One region of the Methylomonas sp. Uni0009 genome, then DNA from elsewhere that is predicted to be linked to it. Evidence: riboswitches for the same ligand, from Rfam matches in the RefSeq annotation. Region 1 holds a riboswitch; each other region holds the start of a gene.
The links. A riboswitch is a leader RNA that binds a small molecule or an ion and turns the genes downstream of it on or off. The one in region 1 is predicted to bind cyclic di-GMP.
Positions count from the first base shown of each region.

Region 2: another riboswitch for cyclic di-GMP. It lies ahead of ACWAU0_RS17295 (hypothetical protein); the one in region 1 lies ahead of ACWAU0_RS12075 (hypothetical protein).
Region 3: another riboswitch for cyclic di-GMP. It lies ahead of ACWAU0_RS10945 (hypothetical protein); the one in region 1 lies ahead of ACWAU0_RS12075 (hypothetical protein).

Region 1 covers NZ_JBTAFN010000001.1:2,543,611-2,545,812, forward strand. The annotation lists gene ACWAU0_RS12075 (hypothetical protein) at 1-940, opposite strand, end outside; cyclic di-GMP riboswitch class I at 1,040-1,124, opposite strand; gene ACWAU0_RS12080 (hypothetical protein) at 1,502-1,777, shown strand; gene ACWAU0_RS12085 (ATP-binding protein) at 2,044-2,202, shown strand, end outside.
Region 2 covers NZ_JBTAFN010000001.1:3,762,304-3,764,505, reverse strand. The annotation lists cyclic di-GMP riboswitch class I at 388-462, shown strand; gene ACWAU0_RS17295 (hypothetical protein) at 890-1,639, shown strand; gene ACWAU0_RS17290 (hypothetical protein) at 1,837-2,202, shown strand, end outside.
Region 3 covers NZ_JBTAFN010000001.1:2,302,827-2,305,028, reverse strand. The annotation lists gene ACWAU0_RS10950 (hypothetical protein) at 1-162, opposite strand, end outside; gene ACWAU0_RS10945 (hypothetical protein) at 318-1,106, opposite strand; cyclic di-GMP riboswitch class I at 1,179-1,257, opposite strand; gene ACWAU0_RS10940 (TonB-dependent siderophore receptor) at 1,336-2,202, opposite strand, start outside.

The DNA of each region.
Region 1 (2,202 bases):
CATTGGTGTGTAGTCCTGGTGTGCCTGTGGCATTCCACTCGGCTTGATCGAACACAAACGAGTAGAACAAGGTGTCGGAAGTGCTGCTCATGCTGGCTGTCCAGATAGCTTCGCCCAAGCTTGAGCCTTGCAGGCCCGTTTCGCCGATTGTGGCAGCCGCGTTACGGTCAGATGTGGAACTGCTGTCCACATTGCGATACAGGGCCACGTCCAATAAGCCGTTAAATTGGCTGTAATCCGCGTCGTTTTTCACGGTAATGGTGGTTTTGATATTGCCCGCGCTGGCGCAGTTAGCGCTTGCTGTGTTTGCGCCGCAGCTAATATGAATCAAGCCGTAGTCCAGTCCCAGGCCGGTTGAAGCTGAATTGCCTGCTACCGCCAAGTAAGGATGGTCGCCATCAGCCGGTAGGTCGGTCATGATGGTGCCCCAGGTGGCGGCGTTGGTGCCGCCGTTTTTGTCCGAGTAAGCTTTCCACAAGCTACCGATAGTGTTGGTGCCGAAGCTAGGGTTTGAGCTAATAAGGTTTGCTGTCAGTGCGCCATCGTTGTCTGTAGCGCTGGAGCCGGTATGCAACTCGCGTTTGGTGAAGCCGGCAGCGGTTGTATGCTGACCTGAATACCACATATAGGGCAGGTTGCCTGCTACTTCTGTGGCTGTCTCAGCCGCGGTACCTGTGCCCGGAATTAAGGTGTTCGCGTTTAAGTCGCCGACTGTATAAACGTTGGTACCGTTGGCGACTCTATTGGTGCCGTTGGAGTTTGCAGATACACCGTCTGTACCGTTGATGCTGTTGGCGATGCCGAAGCCGATGGCGGAGTTACCGGAGGCTACTGTGCCCGCGCCGGTCAGGTTGTAGTAAGAGTGCGCGAATGCTTGACTGGAAACAGCCGCCAGGCCAGTTGTCAAAATAGCTGCTATAGCCGTTTTATGAAAGATCATGATCGTCCTCTTTGTTATTGGAATTAAAGGTAACAGCGAAACTGACAAAACTTGACCAACAGCAGCGAGCCAAACTTTGCCCTCGCCCATGGCGCGCATGGGGGCAATCCGGCCTTCTTTAAATCGTTTTTTAAGAACCGTGATTTTCCGGCCCCGCCTCACGACGGGTGTGGCAAAGCTTGCTTTCAGAGATTTGCTCATTCCGCCAGCGGCAGACATGGCAGGGATAGAGACCTACTAACCGCTTTTCGGAAAGCAAACCACGAAGCAAGTACACTAGTCGAAGCGAATAATGGGCCAACTCAATAATATATATATATTTCATTATATTACGGCGTATTTTGCCTGGGTTGGCTTGAGTAAGTGGTGGGCGAAATTCAGCGAAATAGCACAGGCGCGTGCTTTATATAACACAGTTCAATTTTTGGTAAATGATCCGGGTTTGGTGGTGAGGTTTGTTTTGGTGGATTTGCTCAGGAATTTCTTTCTTTTCTAGTCGTTTATTGTTAGGTTGTTGCGCCACTAATTGGGTTGGCACGAGATTTTTCAGTGGAGAGATGTATGCAAAAAACCGATAAAACCCCGTTGTGGGTGTTCCTGGCCCTGTCGAGTATAGAAACCCGCAAAGGCGCGTTACTGTTGATCTGGAGTAGTATTGTTTTTACTCTTTACTGTGTGCCTTGGCCGCTCTATTTCGATGGCAACGGCTGGGTTGCCAAATTATTTTTGATCGACGATTGGGAATGGTTTGCGATGATGCTGCCCATGACGTTTTGGTACTGGCTGAGCATGAGATGGGTGGATAAAAACGGCGGCTGGCGTTTGGCTGGTGCGTGATATGCCGCACTATTTTTCGGGACATGATTCGTCAGATCGTGACGCTTGTTCCTAAAAGATTAGCTCGTAGATTGTCGTTCGATCTTTTAAGTGGCTAGCCTAATTCCTTATTTGCCATGGCATGTAGCGGTTGGAGTGAAGGTTGCTATCAAAAATCGATTGAATACTTAGGTGGCCGCCATCCAGGTTTGGTCGGCTTTCCACCTTCTTAAGCAAGCGGCGGTAGTATCTAGCGGCGATGCGTTCTTCAATTTAGTGTTGTTTCTATGCTTTCACACATTCTGCCCAAAGCCGAAATATCCATTCGCGAAAACCTGCGGTGGTTATACATTCTTAGAAATTTGATGCTGTTTGCCGTTACGGTGGCGGTGTTTATTGCAGTGAACGGCCTGGGTATTAATTTGCCGCAAAACCAGCTGTGGCTG
Region 2 (2,202 bases), 1.2 Mb from region 1:
CATGAGAACGCTGGATTTTTATTTCGGAATTCGTTCCCAACCTTCGTTCCAGCACCCTGATTTTTAAGCACCCAGCTTGGTATATCACTACCCAAACTGATGACTTTTACCCTTACGGCGCAAACTCAAAGCTGCCGCCCAAAATCTCTTAAATAAAATAAGGGATATAACCCAAAATACGCGAAATAACACACCCTGCATAGCGTAATAGCCATCTAAAACCCCAAAAAACCGCCACACTTATTACTACTCCACCCTATCAAACAAAACAGCTTATCCCATTGTTTTATATGAACATAACCATAAAAAAACACTAGCAACCCACGCTCAAATATATTTTGGCAGATGTTTTGCTTTATAAATAGTGCTGCACCCTCCTGGGCGCAGCCACCAAGTCGCCACACTCGTCGCAAGGCGGGGCCGGAAAGCTGCGGATCTGATTCAGATAGTCGAGCTGCCTCTTATGAGCGGGTAAGAGAAGGGTCTAGCCGGTCGAGATTCATACACCGACAACTACCCATAGCGCTCGCTCACTGGTCAGGAATAGTTTGTTGTATCTCCTGATTAGCTAAACCCGTTGTTTAACTCACTACGCAAGCAAGCCCGGTATTTAAAACTCTTTTGGACTGTCTCTCTCGCAACCATAGCGTAGCGTGATCAATCCAGGAATATTGAAATACATAGCGGTTTTAAGGCTGTTCAAATTGCGCGGGAATCCATTGGCCCAGCACTTACCGTAAGCAAAGGACCGGAAAGTAAGAGCCTGGCATCGCGGCATCCGGCGCATGTGCGTTAGGCAACGACTCGCAAAGGGAATTGCGAAACATTGAATGTCGCCGGTAAAACCTACCGGTAAAAATCTTCGTCTTACTATGAAAGGAATTGAAATATGTCTGTTAACACGAAACATGCGCCTGCCTTGAAAAAGGTGGCTGCAACACTTGCTATTTCACTTTTAGGCCTCGGCAATGTACAAGCCGAGACCGTAAACGGCACCATCTATAAAACCGTCGACCCGGTTCACGGCGCCGGCACCACAATCGATTTCTACTCGTTCTCCTTGTCGTCAGCTGCCAATGTGATAATCGATGTCCTGGCGAATGAAGGCTACGCAGCGGGCTGGGGCGCGCATCCCGGCGCGTATGTCGATATAAACGGCGACGGCGAACTAACACTGGCAGATAGCCAATTCCGCATTTTTCAGGACACAGTCTCACTGACTACCGAAATCGTCAGCGGCGACGACAGTCCAGCCTACACCATACCCGGCAATACCGGCGGATGGGCCGATGGCAGCTTGTTGAGCCGAGACTCCTACCTGGCGACTGCATTGGACGTGGGCAATTACATTATTGCTTTTGGCGATTACTCTCTGACCATCGAAGAAGCCGTACTGGGCTTCAACAAGGGCGACACCATCACCGGTGCGACCGGCGTCAACCCGATAACGGGCGCCACCGGTCAGGATCATTTCGACTATCAAATTACCCTGACCGCCACCGACTACGTCACCGGAGCCAGCCTGCCTTTGACCATCACCGGCGAGGGTGTTAGCGCAGTGCCGGTGCCAGGGGCCGTTTGGTTATTCGGTTCTGCACTAATGGGATTCGGTGTATTCGGCAAACGCCGCACCGCGTAAACCCCGGCAAACAAGAGCGAAAAGGTCAGCCGACATCAGCTGTCGACTCACCCCTCGCAATGCATGTCTAAACCCTTTGGAGATGTCTATCTTTTGGCTGCCAGGCCCGAAATACTCAGACAAATCCAAATTAAACAGCAACTTAAATCTACCACAATCGTAAGCAACGATGTGGTAGATATTGGAGACACTCAAAAATGAACATCGATTTACAAACTATTTTTAAAATCACCCTATCCTCCGCCGCGCTAACCCTTGCCGTTGCTCAACCTGCTGCGGCGGCTTGGTCAGGTGCCGATAACACTCTCGAGCTGGGCACCAGCATCTCAAACCCCAGTTTTAATTCCAGCAATTTGGGCTTCGCGGGCAATCCGTCTCTGTCCAATGATGGCTGGGGCATGCAAGGTGCATTTACCAACTTTTATTTAAGCTCATCAGCCCAATCCGTGACTGTCGACGCGCGTTCGTCCGCGGCAAACTTTCCGGCTTTTTCAATTTTCAGAACCAATGTGGCTTATTCGGGTGAAACGGTCGGCGTCGACTCACCGGCTGAGCTAACCGGC
Region 3 (2,202 bases), 240 kb from region 1:
ATAAGGTGCCAGCGCATTCCGGTCCAGGTTCATCGTAAACGTACCGCCGGATGGCGCATTCAATGTCGCGGCGTCGGCGCTTGCCGAGGCCATTCCCATACCGATGGCTAGCATCGCCCGTACCACCAAAGCGGGATAGCCACAGTTTTTGTTGATCTTCATAAAATCCCTATCAGCGGATGGTCAGAATAAGCCCTCTCCCTGCCTAAATACACAAGCGGCCGTAGTCGACGGCATGCGGGCACGAAGAGGGATTTATTGCCGAAAGTCCGGGCCCGAAGCGAATCTTGGCGACCGCCCCAAGCCCAATTTGCGAGTTAGGCCGCGACCGAGGCTTTTCTACGACTTTTACCCAGCAAGCCCAGCAGCCCGCTGCCGAACATCCAGACCGCCGCCGGTACCGGTACCGCCGATGGCGCCGTGCTGGGCGCCAGGCTAAAAGTACCGACCACGGCATTGGTATTGGCTCCAACCAAACCGGCCCACAATCCGGTCCATTGCAAATCGCCGCTCAGTAGTAATTCGCCATTGCTGCTTAGCGACTCGGAGACGTTGGTCAGCTTCAAGAAATTTTGGTACCCAAAACCGGTATCGTAGGTTTTGATATTCCAGGTGCTTCCGGTTTTTACCAGGCTAAAGTCGTAGGGCGTCAAAATGCCGCTGCCGCCTTGGCTGGTCAACAACCAGGCGCCGCTCAGACCGATTTGACCGACCGAGGTATTGCCGGCGTCCATCGTCGTGGCTTGTTCGGTACGGCCATAGGGGCCGGCAGCCGGATAGCTGTTGGTCGTGGTGTTGGCGTTAACCGCAAACGACATCGCTGTGCTGGCGGTTGCCGATAGCGTCGTTCCGCCGGTGGTTGCGCCGGTGATACCCAGCAAATTGTCGCTGGCACCCCAATGTTTCGCGACAATCCAGCCATTCGGATAGCCACTGCCAACATTGACCGATGCCGCCGCAAAAGCGGCATTGTTGATGGTAATGGTGGCATCGCCGCTGACTTGTGCAGCGCTGGCTGTAGCAGGCGCCAAAACGGCGGTCAATGCGCTGAAGGCGAGCAGGCCGGCGCTTGCCCATTGAGTGCGGTTGTAGTGCAAGATTGTCATTTTTTATTCCTTAATAAATTACGGTTAAAGTTAATCTGCAAATCGCCAACCCGAATTTCGGGTCTTAAACTGGCAGGTAACCCGGCTGTCTTAATCTCCAAGACCCGTGGCTTTCCGGCTCCGTCTCGCGGCGGATGTGGCATGTTTGTCGCGATCCTTACGACATCACTCTAAATCCCTGAGTGAGGTGCTCCTGAAAAACTCCTGTGGCAAATAGTTAACGACGGCATCAGTACTTGATTGAAAAACTTAGAAACCCGGCGCGACCGGCTGCCGGTGCTACCCGACCCTCGAAATAGCCGTAGGGCTGAAAATAATCCTCATCGCTGAGATTCTTGACCGTGGCCGCCCATTTGAAACGCCCGGTTTCGTAAGCCAACGCCGCGTCGAAGCTGTGGTAGCCGGCGGTTTTAAAGCGATTGTTATTGGATAAATAAGCGCCGGCGCGGGCGTACACGCCGAAACCCAAGCTAAAACCTTGCAACTCATTCTGCTGAAAACGGTAATGCGCCCAGAGCCGCCCGGCATCTTCCGGGACTTGAGCCAAGCGATTGCCGGCAGCCACCCCGGCTTTGTCGTCCATGAAGCGGGCGTCGGTATGCGCATAGTTCGCCAGCACGCTGAAGCCCTCGACCGGTTGCCAGAGCAAATCCATTTCGATACCGCGCGAGCGTTGTTGCCCTGCGGCGACCGAACGCCGCAGGAAATCGCTGCTGTCGGTGACCGCGACCTGGCTGCGCTCGATTTGGTAGAGCGCCAGTTGGCCGCTGAATTCATTCGCAAAATTGAATTTCAGACCGGTTTCCAGATGATTCGACAATTCCGGCGCCGGCGTATCGACGAAATTGACAAACGGTTGGCCGCGCATGCCTTCGCTATGGGAAATAAACCAGGAAACCTCGTCGTTTAGGTCGATCACGCCGCCGAGGCGCGGCAACCATTTCAGCGTATCCGTTGTGACATTTACTCCAGTTTGCGCGTTATTAAAATCGATACCCACCTTGCCCAGCCTAAGACCGGACAGCCAATGCAAACGCCGGTACAGCGTGCTTTGCCACTGCAGGTAAGCGCCGTAAGTGAGGTTTTCGATGAACTG